3 regions of the Rhodococcus qingshengii JCM 15477 genome follow, and region 2 is predicted to be linked to each of the others. Evidence: riboswitches for the same ligand, from Rfam matches in the RefSeq annotation. Region 2 holds a riboswitch; each other region holds the start of a gene.

Region 1 (6,155 bases), 2.9 Mb from region 2:
AAGGGTGGTGAAACCCGCAGCTACGCAGACGACGATTTCCCAGCGGACGGCCGAACCGAGCTTGGTGGATTCGGCCGTCGCTGTGACTGTGTGGGACAGGACCCGTTACCCCGCAGCTTCAGACGTGGTCCGACGCGTGAGCGGCGGTCGCAACCCCAAGTGCTCTCGCAGCGTCGACGTGGAGTACTCGGTGCGGTACGCCCCACGCTCCTGCAGTTCCGGGATCAACCAGTCGACGATCTCGTCGAGCCCGGTCGGCACCAGGTACGGCGAGATGTTGAAGCCGTCCGAAGCTCCGTTGCGCACCCAATGGACCAACTGATCTGCGACCTGCCCCGGAGTGCCCGCAAAACCCGAACGCTGCGAGGTCTCGATGGCGACCTGACGTAGGGACAGATTCTTTGCCTCGGCAAGGGCACGCCATTCACGCGCGATCGCAATGGGGTCGTTGCCGTCCCGTGCGGAACCGCGCGTCTCCGAAACCGGGCGGGCAACCGGATCTTCCTCGGGGAGTGGACCGTCGGGGTCTCGATCGGAAAGGTCCTTACCCCACACCAGTCCGACGAGAGAGAGGGCAGTCTGACCGGTGAACTGGCCTTCGAGGACCCACCGTGCCTTCTCCTCGACTTCGGGCTCGTTCTCCGCCAACACGATCTGCGTGCTGGGCAAGATCTTGACGTCGTCCTCCGGTCGCCCGGCTTTACGCAACCGAGCCCGAATGTCGTCGGCGAAGTCGAGTGCGCCGTCGAAATGAGTCCCGTGTCGCGAGAAGATGACGTCGGCATGGGTCGCCGCGAAATCGCGTCCACTCGGGGAATCACCCGCTTGGAAGATGACCGGATGCCCCTGGCGGCTTCGGGGAAGCGTCGGCGTCACGGAGATGTCGAACTGTGAAGTCTGTCTGCGCACGTCGCCGACGGCACCCGGGGTAGACCAGTTCTCGGACGTACGAGAATCCGAGATCGCGTCGTCGGCCCACGAATCCCACAGTGCCCGCGCGGTTTCGATGAACTGCCCGGCACGCTCGTAGCGCAGGGAGTGGTCGAGGAAACCACCGCGACGGAAGTTCTCTCCCGTCCACGCGTTGTCGGTGGTCACCGCATTCCAGCCGGCCCGTCCGTCGGAAAGTAGGTCGAGGCCGGAGAGTCGACGCGCAAGGTCGGCCGGTTCGTTGTACGTGGTGTTCTGTGTCGCGACCAACCCGATCTTGTCGGTGATACCGGCGAGGGCGGCCAACTGCGCAATGGCGTCGGGTCGGCCGGCGATATCCAGATCGAGAATCTTGCCGTTCTGTTCACGAAGCCGCAGGCCTTCACCGAGGAAGAAGGCGTCGAACAGACCTCGCTCGGCGGTGAGTACCAACCGCCGAAACGTCTCGAAGTCGATCTGGGATCCGCTCGCGGAATCGGACCAGATGGTGGTGTGGTTGACCCCCTGGAAGAAGACACCGAAGTGAACGTGAGCGTCGGGTCGAGGTACGGCGGAGCGTGATGCAGTCATGGCCGAAATATCCTTAGCGCGAAGTCAAGTCAGGAGGAGTGGGCGAATCGATTTGCGGGCCGCTGCAGACCGAGGTTGCCCCTCAGGGTCGATCCCGGAACCGGGCGTCGCGTCAACCCGGCCTTGGACAGCGTCGGAAGCACGAATTTGGCCAGCACCGGAAGGTCCTCGTCGATCACGAGAGCATGGAAATGAACACCGTCGAGGTGTCCGGCCAATTCCTTCAGAACCACGGCCGCTTCCCCCGGATCTGCAGCCAGGAGCAGTCGGCCGGTGACGACGGCATTCCCGTACGAGTTCAGCTCGGTCCTCCGCTGCGCCGCAGACAGATTCGGCGTATCGAATGCCACATCGACCTCGGCGACCACCAATGACGCGCCCTCATCGCGCGCCTTGGCAGCCGACTGTGCAATGGTCTCCACCGAATCACCCGAAACGAGAACAACATCCGGCTGGCGTGGATCGATTTCGCCGTAGCGGCCGAACACCACCAACTGGCCTTGAGGCGGCCGCGGAACGATTGCCGGCCCCTTCACCGAGAACGTGTCGCCCTCGAAATTGACGTAATGCAGACGATCACGTTCGAGGAAACGCCCACTGAGATAGTCACGAACGACGGCGTCGTCCTCCCACGAGTCCCAGAGATCGGTCACAACGGTGACCGAATCCCGCTGCTCTTGCTGACGCGCCGACTCCGTTGTTACCGGAGCCCTCCCCCACGCCCTCGCCGCGGCATCGTCTTCGACCGGAACAGCAAGCCAGCCGCCACGCCCACGCGAGGAGTAGTCCAACGTCGCCAATTGCGAGGACGTATGAAACGGTTCGGCGTACGTGGTCCCGACGACGGGGACCAGCCCGATCGTGCTGGTTGTCGCCGCCACGTACGACGCCCTAGAGACGGCATCGATGCGGCCGACGACGTCACCACTCGGGGGGAGGATGGAATCGTCGAACGTCGCGAACGTGAAGCCGGCATTCTCGGCAGCCGCGACGCGATCGCGCACGGCTTTGCCCGTGAGCAGCTGGTCCGGGCGGTGTGAGCTTCGGCGCCAGGCAGCGGGGTGAGTGCCCTCGCCGTCCAGTTCGATACCCACGGCAAATACAGTCATGTGTCCTCCATCGGTCCTGGCGGTAGCACCCACACTGCGGTTAGGTAGCGGGTTGCTGCGGCATCATCGAGCCAGGTCTCTCAGCCACTCTGGATGGTGGATGCAATCTATGCGGGCCACGCTGGGCAAGTCAAATCACGCTTGTCGAATCATATTGACCTACAACATATTTCAATACAATCATCCTGATCGAAAGGGTTGCGCAACGCTAGCCGACGTAGACACGAAAGAGCTCCGCCCGACTCGCGCCGGACGGAGCTCTCGGTGTGCGCTGGAACGCTACTTCGCACCCATCCATGCCTGATCGAACAGCATGATGCCGGTTGCAGTCGGAACCACACCGTGCACGTTCTTCTGCCAAGCCCAGAACGACGTGAGCCCGCCGATCGGCGCCGACGGAACCGTCTCGTTCCACAGCGTCTGAATCTTGCCGATGATCGCCAGGGTCGACGAATTGTCCTTGGCTTGTTGTAGATCTGCGATCAGCTGATCCATCGCCGGGTTCGCATATCCAGCAGTATTCGCCATCGAGGTGCTGTTGGTCGTGGAGAACAATCCGAGATCGAGAATCGACTCGTACATTCCGATGCCCGCGTGCGCGAGGTCGAAATCGTGCTTGACGTAGACGTTCTGCACGATGTCGCCGGCGTTGTTGGCCAAGATCAAGTTCACCTCGAACCCGACGGCCTGCAACAGTGACTGCACGGCGAGGCCGATCGCGTGGTCCTTCGGCTCACTGAGAACGACGTAGTCGAGGCTGCCGTCGTACCCGTCTGCCTTCGCCTGATTCAGAAGTTCCTTCGACTTTTCGGGGTCATAGGCAATACCCGGTGTGTCTACATGCCATTGAGACGTCGGACCGAACAACTCCGAGCCCGGCAGTCCCTCACCGTTTTCCACTCGCTGATCGATCAACGTGGTGTCCAGCGCGTAGCCGATAGCCTGACGGACGCGAACATCCGAGCCCGGTCGGCCCTCACGGTTGTTGATAATCTCGGCACTACCGGCATTGAGCACGTCGATGTAGCCGGGGTAGCCAGCGGACTTGGCGGAATTGATCGCCGACGTGAGGCCGCGAATGTAGGCGACATCGAGCTGACCGCTGTTCAATGATTCGAGATTGGCCTGCGGGCCGTTGAGCGCAACCATCCGCAACTTGTCCAGCTTGGGGGCGCCGCCGTAGTAGGACGGGTTGGCCTTGAAGATTCGCTCGACGCTCGGTGTGAAGACATCTTCGGTGAAGGGTCCGGCTCCGACGGCGGTGAACTTGTCGCCCTGCTGCGAACTCGGGGCGACGATCATCCCGTGCCCGAGAGCGAGCATCGACGGAAAACGCATCCACGGCGTCTTCAGCTTGAATTCCACCGTCGTCGGACCGCTTGCCTGCGCCGATTCCACCGAAGCCAGCCACAGTTCGGCGCCATTGCCCTTGCCCGCGTTGTACCGATCGATGCTCGCGATCACGGCGTTGGCGTCGAGGGTGGTGCCGTCACTGAACTTCACACCGTCGCGAAGTTTCAGCGTCCAGGTGGCTCCGTCGTCAGCTGTCTCGAGCGATTCAGCCAACTTGGGCTCGAACTCGCCGCTCGCAGTGTCGTAACTCATCAGGACGTCGTACACAGCAGCGAAGGCCTCACCGCCGGAACCGCCGCGCGCGGCCGTCTTCGTCGGGTCGAGTGAGGGAACGAGCACCTGTACGCCGTACGTCATGGTCCCGCCGGCCACCGCAGTTCCCGGATCAGGCTGCTCGTTGACCATGCCGGTCACGACGTCCGCCGACGCGGTCGTCGTATCGGTCCCGCTGTCGTCACCATTGCTCGAGCAGCCCACCAATAGAACCCCGGTACCGAACAATGCGACGGCGACCCGGCTGACTTTCCCGATGCGCCAAGATCTCGAGTGCGACACGGAGATTCCACCTCACTTTCAGTAGACGCAGCCACGGATCGGCCGCAATCGGCTAATAGTGATGTCCTCTGTGGAGTGACGCCCAGCACGTTCCCGGTGACCGGAAACATTCACGGAGACAAAGGATGCGCATAACTGAGATGATCGGGCCGAGTGGTTGACGGCGACTGACATCCGAATACGAAAAAGCTCCAACCTTATGTTCGAAGAACATGAGATTGGAGCTTGTCGATAAGAATTATGGTGGCCAGGGCCGGGATCGAACCGGCGACCTTCCGCTTTTCAGGCGGACGCTCGTACCAACTGAGCTACCTGGCCGGACGGCACCCGAACCGAATGCCTATCGCATTGCTTTGTTCTCAACCGATTGATTGAGAACAAAGCTTTGCGACCCTGACGGGACTCGAACCCGCGACCTCCGCCGTGACAGGGCGGCGCGCTAACCAACTGCGCCACAGGGCCTTGCTTTTTCCTTGCTGTGAAACCGTACTACATCTTCGAGCCGCTCCCAAACCACTGTCCTGGCCTGGCATTTGTGCATCTCAAAGCGTGTCGTGCGGGTCAAACCATACTGCATCGTTTCGCTTTCGCAAAACGTACCCCCTACGGGATTCGAACCCGCGCTACCGCCTTGAAAGGGCGGCGTCCTAGGCCGCTAGACGAAGGGGGCCCGCCGGATCTCTCCGAACTAGTACCCCAACGGCGTTCCGTTGGGAGCTTGGATAGCTTATGGCACGGCATTCGGAAATCACAAATCGCCTGTTCACGGGCAGAAAAGTGCACTATTCAGTGTCAGGGAACTCGACTTGGGGCCACCCGTCACGATGGAACGTCTCCAACCACTGCGGCGTAGCCATGGCTTCGAGGACTACTTCGAGAGACTCCTCGAACCACTCGCCCAGATCTCCACTGGAGGCAATCAGGTCTGCCATGTACCGCTGACCGGCAAGGCTCGCTGCCAGTACACGCGTGAATTTGTCCGGGTCGGCGTCCTCTCGGAGCAAACCGTCGTCCTTGGCACGCAATGCCAACTCATAGGCGGTCTTTCCCCAGACCTGCCCACCACCGGACTGCACATCCTTGTAGAACTCGGGCTCGATGATCAGCCGGAATTCCGCCTGCACGATTACCTCGGCACGGAAGACCTCGGCAATGTCGAGCACGAGACCGTGCAAAGCGACGAATGGATCGAGGTCTGTTCTCTTGGCCCAACGATCAGTAATTCCAGTGAAGGTTTCGATAGCCGAGGTCAGAACCGCTCGCGCCAACTCTTCCTTGGACTGGAAATGGAAATACATGGCGCCTTTGGTGGCGCGGGAGCCCTCGAGGATCGTGTTCACCGACGCAGCTGCATAGCCGCGCTTGGCGAATTCGACTGCAGCCGCTTCGACCAGGGCGGCGCGGGTACGCCGCGCACGCTCTTGTTGACGTGCCATTTACGGTGTTGTGCCTCTCGCAGAGTTGGTACGCAGAGCCGCCGTGATCGGCGCCTGTCATCCCCCGAAACTTCACAATATCCCCTCCAACACACCCTACGTAAGGACTAGAGCCATACCCGCCAAAAGTACTAGACGCAATCGGCTGTTCAGGGGACAAGAACCGACTTTATGCCCAAAAGACACCAAGTGGTATGGTTTT
Region 2 (6,155 bases):
CGGCCTTCGGTGCTGAACGATGCCCGCAAGATGTCGGCGTCCGCGCGAGTGCTGTTGTAATACAGCGAATCGTAATCACCCGATACTCCCTTCTCGGTCCATTCACCGTTCGAGACCAAGTTGAGCTGCAGGTCGACGCCGACCTTCTTGAGCTGCTGCTGCACGAGCTCGAGGATGGCCTGGTTACCCGAGAACACCGGACTGAAGGTGACGCTGAAAGTGAGCTTCTGCCCGTCCTTCTCGCGGATACCGTCGCTGCCGGTCTTCCAACCAGCCGCGTCGAGGAGTTTCGCCGACTTGTCGGCGTCGTACGTCACGACACTGGATTCGTCGCTGTAGAGCGGAGTGGTGTGAGCCAGCGGGCTCGTGGCCGGGAAGAACGACGGATCCAGAACGGTGTCGACGAGTTCTTGGCGGTTGATCGCGGGAATGATGGCCTGACGAACAGCCTGATCAGCGAGAACGCCGCGACTGACGTTGGGCTGGAAGAAGAAGCTCACACCCGGGTTCGGCCTTGTGAGGATTCGTCCACCCGCGCCCTCGATTTGCGGCGCATCCTGCGGAAGCGCATCGCTGACCGCATCGAGCTGGCCGGAGGCCACGCTGCCCGCCCGCACACCGGATTCGGGAACCACCGTGAAGTCGACGCCATCGAGGTACGCCTCGCCCTGATGCGCGACCGCATCCGAGGCCCAGTTGTATCCCGCACGCTTGGCGATCTTGACGCTCTTGTCCTGCTGCCAGTCGGTGTACACGAACGGTCCGGAGGCGATCACCGCTGCACCGGGGCAGCGCTGCTCGGATGCCAGCGCGGTGGTGGAATCGGCGAGGATTCCGAGCTGTGGCGTCGAAGTTGCTTGCAGGAACTGAACATTGGGTCCGGAGAAATTGATCTTCGCCGTGTGAGCATCTACGACGTCGGTACCGGTGTACGAGGACAGGTAACTCTTTGCCAACGACGCGTTCGGTCCCAGGTTCTTGACCGAGTCGAAGGTCTTCTTCACCGAATCCGCCGTCACCGGTGTGCCGTCACTGAAGGTGGCGTCGTCGCGAAGGACGAACGTGAAGCTCGCGGCGTCGGGGCTGATCTCCCAGCTCTTGGCGAGCCACGGGGTGATCTCTCCGGTGTCGGGATTCTGATCGGTAAGCGAATCCACCACTGTGCGAGTGACATACACGGTCTGGTTACTGCCGGCCTGGGCTGGATCGGCGCACGTCGGCGCCTGTGACAGACCGTAGCGAAGGGTTCCGCCGGACTGGGCGGGGCCTGCGTCGGCAGCACTGTCACTCCCGCTGCTGCAGCCGGCGAGGACGGTGCCGAGAACCGAGACAGCACCGATACCGGCGATTACGGTCGCGCGTTTGCGGGCACCGAATGAGGGCGAAGACACCAAGAACTCCTAAAGAGGCATGCCGAAGAGCGCACCCGTCGCCTGAGACGAAAAAGGCGATCGAGCACGAATCACTTGTGAGAGAAGAGAAAACAGACTTGTCGACGACTCGCCTGAGTGTGAATGACTGACCGAGAGGTCAGTTGGTACAGAAAGATCCCGCGGTGCGGCACAGGTCTACGTGACGACGCGACCAGGCGGTATCGAAACCGCCTTCGACTGCCTTCATTTCGTGTTCCTCCATCGGTCCTGGCGGTAGCACCCGCACCCGATCACTCGGGGGGTTGCTGCGACGTCAATGAGCCAGGTCTCTCGGTCGCTCTGGATGGTCGTTCGCAAGTGTACGAGGTCAAACCCGGGTGTTGTCAACCCGGTCGGTAGGAATTGCTGCTCGAGTCACATTTTCGAGCACCCGAAGTTGTTTCTCGAACGGGTGGACGCCCACCTCTTCGGGCGAGAGTGAAGCGTCGTAAAGCGGTGTGTATCCACTGGACAGATACAGCGCGACGGCCTCCGGCTGCCGAGGACCCGTCGTGAGAAACACACGGTTGTATCCACGAAGTTCGATCTCTCGTTCCAACTCGCGAACGACGGCCTTGCCGAGGCCGCGCTTCCGATAGTCGACCGACGTCCAGATTCTCTTCAGTTCGGCAGTGGTGGAATCGAATTGACGAAACGCACCACCGGCGATCGGCAGACCGTCGTGGGTGAGCACCAGAAGCGCACCCTGCGGGTAGGCAAATTCTTCTGCCGGATACGTCGTGAGATCATCGAGCATCGCTTCGCGAGTCCCGCCGTAACGCGAACTGTATTCGAGTGCCAACTCCGCGATCAGTGGAGCTGCCAAGGGATCGTCCTGCGATACCGAATAGACCTCTACCGCTCCGACACCCTCGAGCTGTCGAGTTCCGAGCTCCAGTGCCACAACACTTTCCTCCATGAATCTGGTCAACGCTCCCCCAGCCTGAAAACTTCCGGAGCGAGGGTGGTTCCGTCGACGAGGTCCGCCACAAGTTCACCCAAGGCCGGACCGAACTTGAACCCGTGCCCCGAGAATCCCGCCGCCACCGTGACGGCGCCGACTCGGTCGATGACGAAGTTACTGTCCGGCGTGCTCGTGTACAGGCACGTGATCGACTCGACACGGGTGGAATCGACGCCGGGCAACCACGACTCGGCGTACTGGGCCAATCGCCGCTCTCCGTCGACGTCAGGGGTGTAGTCACGGGTCTGCGGAGTCACCACCGGCCCGGTCGCGTGTTCGCCGATCTTGATCCCGTCCTCGGAACCGAGCCCGTAGATCCCCGCGGTCTCCAATTCTGCGCCGGTGTGGTGAACGAAACTCGGCCACTCGACTCCGGGATCGAGCGGTGCGAAGTGTGCTGGTTGTTCCTGTGTCGTGCGCAGTGTCGGCAATACGATCTCGGAGCCGAGACCGCTGTCTGCGATCAGGTCCGCAGTCCACGCACCGGCCGCGATCACGACCTGACGAGCTGCGAGCGTTCCACTGTCCGTCACCACGTCCACGCCGTAGGACGCCCGCGCGAGTGCCAACACCCGAACATCGTGACGGACCTCGGCGCCCGCAAACACCGCTCCTGCCTTCAGAGCGGTCACTGCGCGGTCCGCGTGCAACCGGCCTGCGTCGGGATGATGGAGCACCGTGGTGTCGAATCGCAGCCCCGGCCAACGGGCGGACGCCTCGGCAGGAGTGAGGATCTCACCCTTGATGCCCGCCTCGCGAAGTATCTTCGCCTTGGACTGCACTGCCTGCGGCAGGCCGTGATCGACGGCACCGGTGAGTTCCAGGAACCCGATGTCCGTCGTGGTCTCCAACTCCCGCCACAGCGGCAGCGCGCCGGCCGCCAAACCTGTGTACAGGTGATTGTCGTACGCCTGCCGATAGATACGCGAAGTACCGTGCGACGCACCGTGCTTGTGACTCGGCCCGAACTGTTCCAGCTGAACTACGCTACGTCCGCGTGCCGCGAGCCGCCATGCGGCGGAGGACCCGACGAGTCCTCCGCCGATGACGATCACATCGAAAATCTCACTCATGGACGAGAGCTCACTTGGTCTTCGGAAGGCCGGGCGGGTTGATCAGGGACGTGTCGACGGCTTCGCTGGTGATGTTCCAGCGCTCGAGGATCTGCTGGTACGTGCCGTTCTCGATCGTGTGGTTGATCGCGTCGTTGATCGCCTTGATCAGGCCGTTGTCCTTCTTCACCAGCACCGCGATCTGCCCCTGCAGGGTGTCGCCGGCCCCGGAGAACTCACCGACAACCTCGGTCTCCCCCGACTGCTTGGCGTGGAACTGCGACGACGGGTTCGGGCCGAAGTAGGCGTCGATCCGGCCGGACTGCAGCGGGAGGTAGTAGTCGGTGGTGTTCTGGTAGTAGGAGATGTCGGTAGGCGCCAGGCCGGCCGCGACGTTCTGCTCACTCCACTTGACCAGCAGCGCTTCCTGATTGGTGCCCGAGGAGACGGCGATCTTCTTGCCCGCGACGTCCTTGGGTTCCTTGATGGAGATTCCGGCACCCTTCTTGGCTTCGAAGGCGAGGGTGTCGAGACGGTAGGTCGCGAAGTCGTACTTCTCCTTACGCTCCTCTGTGACAGTCACATTGGAGAGGAAGGCGTCGGCCTCACCGGAGTCGATCCGGACGAAGTTCTGTGCCCAATCTGCTGTCTGCAGGTCGACCTTCAAGCCGAGAACGTCACCGATCAGATAGGCGAAGTCGGTCTCGGAACCGATGAGAGTGGTGTCGTCGTCGGCGTAGAAACGGAGCGGCGGAGCGGAACCGGCACTACCGGTGACGCGCAGCGTGCCACGATCGCGGATGTCCTGAGGTAGCTCGGCGGCGATTGAATCCACCTTGTCGGTGCTGATGCGGTTCTGATCGGCCGTGAGGTTGTAACCCGCAGCAGCGGTGACCTGGGCGCCGTCGGACTCGGCGTCCGCGCTGCTGCATGCAGCGCTGAGCAATCCGACGGTGGCAAGCGCCGAGATCAGAAAAGTCGCGCGACGGGATGTGGAGAACATCAATTTTTCCTTCCGGGAAAGAGTCTGGGTCGCGTCAGAGGACGCGGGAGAGAAAGGCTTTGGTCCGTTCGTGGACCGGATTGTCGATCACCTGCGAAGGCGGGCCCTGTTCGACGATGACGCCGCCGTCCATGAAGACCGCAGTGTCCGCCACTTCCCGAGCAAATCCGACCTCGTGTGTGACGATCACCAAGGTGGCGCCGTCACGGGCCAGCTGAGCCAGGACTTCGAGAACCTCGCCCACCAGTTCCGGGTCGAGCGCCGACGTCGGCTCGTCGAAGAGAATGACCGCCGGCCGCAGTGCCAGCGCTCGCGCTATCGCGACGCGCTGTTGCTGGCCACCGGAGAGTTGGCGGGGATACTCGTCCGCCTTGTCCCCCACTCCCACTCGCTCGAGCAGCGCGCGGGCCTCGCGGTACACCTCGTCACGATCACGCTTCTGGGCCGAGAGCGGCGCTTCCACCACGTTTTCCAATGCGGTCAGGTGCGGAAACAGGTTGAAGTTCTGGAACACGAATCCGATGTGCGAACGCTGTTTCAGGATCTCGCGGTCACGCAGTTCGTGGAGTCGATTTCCCTTGCGCCGGTATCCGATCAGCTCTCCGTCGATCCGTACGGTTCCGCGGTCGACTTTTTCGAGGTGATTGAGGGTTCGCAGCAAGGTGGACTTACCGGAACCCGACGGACCGAGAATGACGGTCACTTCGCCCTTGCGAACCAGGAGATCAACGCCGGCAAGTACTTCCAAGGCACCGAAAGACTTGTGAATTCCGCGTGCTTCGACGGCGTACACCGAATCTTCGGCCAGTTCTGCGGTCATCGGGTAGCACCTCTCGGAATATCGAGACGCGCATCGCGAATCTCTTCGAACTTCTTGCGCGCCTTCTGTACCGGAGTCAACGGAAGAGCACGAGCGGATCCTCGTGCATAGTGGCGCTCCACGTAGTACTGACCGATCGAGAGCAATGTCGTGAGGATGATGTACCAGATCGTGGCGACCATCAGCAGGGGCACGACTCGTCCGTTGCGGCCGAAGATGACCTGCACCTGGTAGAACAGTTCGGCGATTGCCATGGTGGAGACGATCGACGTTCCCTTGAAGAGTCCGATGACCTCGTTGGCGGCGTTGGGGAGGATCGCCCGCATTGCCTGCGGGAGAACGATCTTGAAGAACTGGCGACTGCGCGGAATGCCGAGCGAGTGAGCAGCTTCGATCTGACCGTGATCCACCGAGATGATTCCGGAGCGAATGATCTCGGCCGAGTATGCAGCCTGGTGCAGCGCCAAACCGATGACTGCTGCGGTGAATCCGCCGATCACACCGCTGACCTGGAAGGTGAAGAACTCGGGCCCGAAAGGTATTCCGAGAGAAAGTGTCTGGTACAGGTAAGTGATGTTGAACCAGAAGAGCAGCTGCACGATGAGTGGAATCGAGCGGAAGGCCCAGATGTAGGTCCAGGCGATCACCTGCAGGACCGGATTCTTCGACAACCGACCGAGCGCCAGGAAGACACCGAGACCGAAACCGAGGATCGTCCCCCACAAGGTCAGTTTGATCGTCATCCACAACGCAGCGAGCACTGATTTCGCGGTGAAGTACTGCGCGAACGTCGGCCAGTCCCAGCCGGGGTTGACGACGAGTCCGTGGATGAACTGAGCAAGCAGGACCAGCACGACCGCACTGATCACCCAGCGCAGCGGGTGCCAGGTGCGAGCGACGACAA
Region 3 (6,155 bases), 610 kb from region 2:
GAGCCCGATGAGGAAGACGAAGATCAGTGCCGTGTACGGATTGCGCACGGCGATCACGAAGACCGCGAGGATCACAACGAGGGATCCCATCGACAGGAACAAGCCCTTCATCAGTGCGCGATCCGCGAGGTATCCACCGACGAAGTTGCCGGCCACCATACCCAGTCCGTACAGCATGAGTGCGAGGGGAATGAACGAAGCGCCAAGCCCGGACACGTCGGTGAGAGTCGTACTGATGTAGGTGTAGACGGCAAACATCCCGCCGAATCCGACCATGCCCACGATCAAGGTCATCCACACCTGAACGCGGCCCAGTGCCCCGAGTTCGGTGATCGGATTCGTCACCGGCATACCGTCCAACCGCGGAATCCAGACGAACAGCGAAGCAACCGTTGCCACTCCGATCACCGCAACCAAGGCGAAGGCGCTGCGCCAGCCGAGTGCCTGGCCGATCCAGGCCGCGACCGGCACACCGATCACGTTGGCCACGGAAAGACCCATCATCACCATAGCGACGGCCTTCGCGCGTTTTCCCGGTTCGGCCAGGTGAGCTGCGACCAGTGCGGCGACTCCGAAATACGCGCCGTGCGGCAATCCGGCGACGAAGCGGGCCATCATCAGCGTCGTGTACGAGGGCGCGAAAACCGAGGCGGCATTGCCGACGGTGAACGCGACCATGAGTGCGATCAACAGGGTGCGGCGCGGTACTCGTGCGGTGAGTGCAGCGATCAGCGGAGCGCCGACGACAACCCCGAGCGCGTACGCCGAGATCACGTGACCCGCGACGGGTTCCGAGACGCCGAGTCCGGATGCCATTTCCGGGAGCAACCCCATGGCGACGAACTCGGTGGTGCCGATACCGAAACCGCCGAGAGCGAGAGCGAGCATCGCCGGACCTCTGGCGGAACGAACCCCGGGTGTCGAGGTGTCAGAACGGGAGAGGGTAGACGAAGTCACTGACCAATTGTGGTCTCACACCTGGTTGAACTTCCAAGTGAGAGCGGGTGAGTTCACTCACGTGAGACCGCGAACACAAATGGGACGCCCGGTTTCCCAGACGTCCCATTTGACAGGTGAAGCGGTGAATCTACTTCGCGGCCATGGCCTTCTGCAGGTTCACGTCGAGCGCGCCGAGGAACTCCTCGGTGGTCAGGTAGCCCTGATCGCCGCCGACCAGCATCGAGAGGTCCTTGGTCATCTGGCCGCTTTCGACGGTCTTGATGACAACGTCTTCGAGCGCCTGCGCGAAGCCGATGACCTCAGGGGTGCTGTCGAGCTTGCCACGATGCTCGAGCCCGCGGGTCCACGCGAAGATGGACGCGATCGGGTTGGTCGAGGTGGGCTTGCCCTGCTGGTGCTGACGGTAGTGACGCGTCACGGTGCCGTGAGCAGCCTCTGCCTCACAGGTCTTTCCGTCCGGTGTCAGCAGAACCGACGTCATGAGGCCGAGCGAACCGAAGCCCTGGGCCACGGTGTCGGACTGGACGTCGCCGTCGTAGTTCTTGCATGCCCAGACGTATCCGCCCTCCCACTTGAGTGCGGAAGCGACCATGTCGTCGATGAGGCGGTGCTCGTAGGTCAGACCTGCAGCATCGAACTCAGCCTTGAACTCGGTCTCGTAGACGTGCTGGAAGATGTCCTTGAAGGCACCGTCGTACGCCTTGAGAATGGTGTTCTTGGTGGACAGGTACACCGGGTAGTTCTGCTGCAGTCCGTAGGTGAGCGACGCGCGAGCGAAGTCACGGATGGACGTGGTGAAGTTGTACTGCCCCTGGACGACGCCGCCCTCTTCGGGGAAGTTGACCAGTTCGTGCTCGATCGGTGCGCTGCCGTCCTCAGGCGTGTAGGTGATCATCACCTTGCCGGGGCCGGGGACCTTGAAGTCTGTGGCGCGGTACTGGTCGCCGAATGCGTGACGGCCGATGATGATCGGCTTGGTCCAGCCCGGAACGAGTCGCGGAACGTTGGAGATGATGATCGGTGCGCGGAAGATCGTGCCGCCGAGAATGTTGCGGATCGTTCCGTTCGGGGAACGCCACATCTTCTTGAGACCGAATTCCTCGACACGTGCCTCGTCCGGCGTGATCGTGGCGCATTTGACGCCGACGCCGTGCTTCTGGATCGCGTGCGCTGCGTCGATGGTGACCTGATCGTCGGTCTCGTCGCGGTACTCGATACCGAGGTCGTAGTACTCGAGGTTCACATCGAGATACGGATGGATCAACTTGTCTTTGATGAACTGCCAGATAATGCGCGTCATCTCATCGCCGTCGAGTTCGACGACGGTGCCCTCAACCTTGATTTTGGACATGGGTGCTTCGCGTCCTCCTAGGAAGTTTCCCTGGTTACACGGTTGCGGTCACACTTTGTGAGTGGGTCCGCGAACGGTTCGATTATCAAACCTAGACGGTGTGGACTGATCTCGGGAGATGAGTCCCAAACAAGACAAGCGTACTGCTAACCCGTGAGGCCGCAACCGGCAGGTCCACTCATCGGTCTCTACTCGCGAGTAACTTTTGCCTGCTAGTGGGCTGCGTCGCTCTGCCTCGCGTGCGGTTGCGGCTCACATTTCGCCCCGTGTCAGGACTGCGCTCACTTCCCGGTAGAATCCGACTTGGTCATGAGTGCCAGCGTCAAGCCCCGGCTCGCTGGACGGCAACCCTCCAACCGCGGTGGGGTGCCCCGGGTGATGACCAGGTTTCCCGACGTGGATCTGCTCGCGCAGTTCCACCGCAATTCGGGTGACAAGCGCGGGTCCGACAGGGACGGACCCCAGACCGGGCCGAGCCCCACGGAGGTATTTCAGTATGTGTCGCACTTGTAGATAGACCCCAGCACGGGGCGGCGATCATTCGCCCCCGTCCGACATCTATCCGTCAGACCACTGGAGTGAACAAATCATGACCGACAACACAGCCGACGCCGCAGCAACTTCGGATCCGACCGCGAACTGGTCGTTCGAGACCAAGCAGGTGCACGCCGGACAAACAGCGGACACCGCCACCAATGCGCGCGCTCTGCCGATCTACCAGACCACCAGCTACGTCTTCGACAGCACCGATCACGCTGCGGCACTGTTCGGCCTCGCCGAGCCGGGCAACATCTACACGCGGATCATGAATCCCACACAGGACGCCGTCGAGCAGCGCATCGCTGCCCTCGAAGGCGGAGTCGCCGCACTCCTCCTCTCCTCGGGTCAGGCCGCCGAGACCATCGCGATCCTCAACATCGCCGAGGCCGGCGACCACATCGTCTCCAGCCCGTACCTGTACGGCGGCACGTACAACCTCCTGCACTACACCCTTCGCAAGCTGGGTATCGAAGTCACGTTCGTCGAGGATCCCGACAATCTCGAGCAGTGGCGCGAAGCCATTCGCCCGAATACGAAGGCGTTCTACGGCGAAACGATCGCCAATCCGAAGAACCACATCCTCGACCTACCCGGTATCTCGTCACTGGCCCACGAGAACGGTCTTCCGTTGATCGTGGACAACACAGTCGCGACGCCGTACCTGCTTCGCCCACTCGAACACGGCGCCGACATCGTCGTTCACTCCGCCACCAAATACCTTGGTGGACACGGCACCGCGATCGCCGGCGTCATCGTCGACGGTGGCACTTTCGACTGGACGCAGGGTCGCCACACGAACTTCACGACGCCTGATCCCAGCTACCACGGCGTCACCTTCGCGGACCTCGGCGCGCCGGCGTTCGCACTCAAGGCCCGCGTCCAACTGCTGCGCGATCTCGGCTCCGCCGTGGCGCCGTTCAACGCGTTCCTCATCGCGCAGGGTATCGAAACCTTGAGCCTGCGCATCGAGCGCCACGTATCCAATGCACAGAAGGTCGCCGAATTCCTCGACGGTCACGTCGAGGTGGCCTCCGTTTCCTACGCGGGACTTCCCTCCTCGCCATGGTTCGAACGTGGAAAGCAGCTGACGCCCAAGGGAACCGGCGCCATCGTCACCTTCGAGCTGCCCGGCGGTATCGATGCGGGCAAGACGTTCGTCAACGCCCTGACGCTGCACAGCCACGTCGCCAACATCGGTGACGTTCGCTCACTCGTCATCCACCCCGCGTCGACGACACACTCGCAGCTCACCCCCGAAGAGCAGCTCGCCTCCGGTGTCACACCCGGGCTCGTCCGCCTCGCGGTCGGCATCGAAGGAATCGACGACATCCTCGCCGATCTCACCGTCGGCCTGGCAGCGGTGGCAAACTCGTGACCGTGAACGAATTGGAGCCCAGGATCGACCTCCTGCCCCCACCCGACGGCCAGGTGGGGTTCGTCGACATCGGTGCCTTGGAACTCGAGAGCGGCGCGGTGCTCCCATCGGTTTCGCTCGCCGTTCAGCGGTGGGGTGAGCTTTCCCCGAACCGCGACAACGTCGTACTCGTCGAGCACGCACTGACCGGAGACTCACACGTCACCGGACCGATCTCCGCGAATCAGCCCTCCCCCGGCTGGTGGAACGGGATGGTCGGCCCCGGCGAACCGATCGACACCGGCGAATGGTGCGTCATCGCAACCAATGTCCTCGGTGGTTGTCGCGGCACGACCGGTCCCAGTTCGCCGGCCGACGACGGCAAGCCGTGGGGCAGCAGGTTCCCGGAGATCTCCATCCGGGATCAGATCGCGGCGGAGAAGAAGCTCGTCGATCTCCTCGGGATCGACCAGTTGGCCTCGGTAGTCGGCGGATCCATGGGGGGCATGCGCACCCTCGAATGGGCAGTTACCTACCCGGACGGCATTCGCTCCGCGTTGGTTCTCGCAACCGGTTCACGGGCCACTGCAGATCAGATCGGCACCCAGACGACGCAGATCGCTGCCATCGTCTCCGATCCGGATTGGCAGGGCGGTGACTACCACGGAACGGGGCGGGCACCTCGCACCGGACTCGGCATCGCCCGTCGCATCGCGCACCTGACGTACCGCACCGAGTCCGAACTGGACGCACGCTTCGAGAACTCCGCTCAGAACGACGAAAATCCTTGGAACGGTGGACGATACGCCGTACAGAGTTACCTGGAACATCAGGCAGACAAGCTGGTCGACCGCTTCGACCCGAGCACGTACGTCCTCCTGACCGAGGCCATGAACCGGCACGACATCGGTCGTGGACGCGGCGGTGTTGCGGCGGCGTTGGCATCGATCACGGCACCGGTCGTGGTGGGCGGCGTCGACTCGGATCGGCTGTATCCCCTTCGCTTGCAGGAGGAGATCGCCGACGGAATTTCCACGTGCAGCGGCCTCGAGATTCTCAAGTCCAAGGACGGCCACGACGGCTTCCTGACGGAGGCGGACGCCGTCGCCGGACTGCTTCGCCGAACGATGGAGTTCGCACGTACGGCTCGCTGATTCGGCACAGAGCCACGTTTTCAGGATTCGTCAATGTCGGGAAAACCACAGCTGATCTGCGGGTTTTCCCGACATTCTCATTGGCGAACGTGAGCCGGCGCGGCTAGCATCGGCGAACGTGAATCAGCCATGCTCGACGCGCCTGCAGGCTACGTACATTCCCGAGCACATGTCCTTCGCGTTCTGGGGTGACGCAGACCCGGCAGCGCGGCTGTCGGCACTGGGGATGCCGACCGGGTCGCCGGGCGTGTGCAGGCTTGCGATCCCGGTCGACGAGTCGATCACAGCAACCGACGTCGAAGCGCAACTGCTCGACCTCACCACCGCGATCGACGCCTTCCACAACCTCGATGCTGGTCGCGGCGACCTCGGATCGTCGCTGCTCGCATGGAAGCGCGTCATCGACACCGGCGCACATGACATTCCGACCGCAGCGCATGCCGCGATCGAGCGCGACGACACGAAGATCCGAAGCGCCGCGTCCACGGTGCGGTTGTTCACGGAAGCGCGCGCGGCCATCGAGAGTCTTCGCCGAGCAAAGATTCAGGCGACTCTGCGCCCGTATCAAATGCAGGGAGTTGCCTGGCTGACGGCTCTGTCGGGTTCGGGTGGTGGGATCTTGGCCGACGAGATGGGTTTGGGTAAGACACTGCAAGCGATTTCGATGATCGCGATCCGCGCCGACGACGGTCCGCATCTGGTTGTGTGTCCCACCTCGGTGATAGGAAACTGGCGCCGCGAGATCGAGCGATTCGCTCCGCATCTGCCACTGCACGTTCATCACGGGGCCGCCCGT

What was found. Region 2 has a riboswitch for S-adenosylmethionine ahead of M0639_RS35075 (putative leader peptide). Riboswitches for the same ligand answer to the same signal wherever they lie in the genome.
Region 1: another riboswitch for S-adenosylmethionine. It lies ahead of M0639_RS23305 (LLM class flavin-dependent oxidoreductase); the one in region 2 lies ahead of M0639_RS35075 (putative leader peptide).
Region 3: another riboswitch for S-adenosylmethionine. It lies ahead of M0639_RS09940 (bifunctional o-acetylhomoserine/o-acetylserine sulfhydrylase); the one in region 2 lies ahead of M0639_RS35075 (putative leader peptide).

The regions. Positions count from the first base shown of each region.
Region 1 is NZ_CP096563.1:5,107,512-5,113,666, forward strand. It holds gene M0639_RS23295 (MFS transporter) at 1-36, opposite strand, end outside; gene M0639_RS23300 (NtaA/DmoA family FMN-dependent monooxygenase) at 106-1,500, opposite strand; gene M0639_RS23305 (LLM class flavin-dependent oxidoreductase) at 1,530-2,609, opposite strand; SAM riboswitch class I at 2,614-2,709, opposite strand; gene M0639_RS23310 (ABC transporter substrate-binding protein) at 2,889-4,517, opposite strand; tRNA gene M0639_RS23315 (tRNA-Phe) at 4,759-4,835, opposite strand; tRNA gene M0639_RS23320 (tRNA-Asp) at 4,906-4,979, opposite strand; tRNA gene M0639_RS23325 (tRNA-Glu) at 5,115-5,187, opposite strand; gene M0639_RS23330 (TetR/AcrR family transcriptional regulator) at 5,300-5,953, opposite strand.
Region 2 is NZ_CP096563.1:1,565,607-1,571,761, reverse strand. It holds gene M0639_RS07235 (ABC transporter substrate-binding protein) at 1-1,391, opposite strand, end outside; gene M0639_RS35075 (putative leader peptide) at 1,531-1,620, opposite strand; SAM riboswitch class I at 1,629-1,723, opposite strand; gene M0639_RS07230 (GNAT family N-acetyltransferase) at 1,741-2,331, opposite strand; gene M0639_RS07225 (FAD-dependent oxidoreductase) at 2,340-3,449, opposite strand; gene M0639_RS07220 (ABC transporter substrate-binding protein) at 3,460-4,431, opposite strand; gene M0639_RS07215 (amino acid ABC transporter ATP-binding protein) at 4,466-5,251, opposite strand; gene M0639_RS07210 (amino acid ABC transporter permease) at 5,248-6,155, opposite strand, start outside.
Region 3 is NZ_CP096563.1:2,173,057-2,179,211, reverse strand. It holds gene M0639_RS09950 (MFS transporter) at 1-957, opposite strand, end outside; gene M0639_RS09945 (NADP-dependent isocitrate dehydrogenase) at 1,088-2,311, opposite strand; SAM riboswitch class IV at 2,617-2,757, shown strand; gene M0639_RS09940 (bifunctional o-acetylhomoserine/o-acetylserine sulfhydrylase) at 2,901-4,226, shown strand; gene metX (homoserine O-acetyltransferase MetX) at 4,223-5,359, shown strand; gene M0639_RS09930 (DEAD/DEAH box helicase) at 5,478-6,155, shown strand, end outside.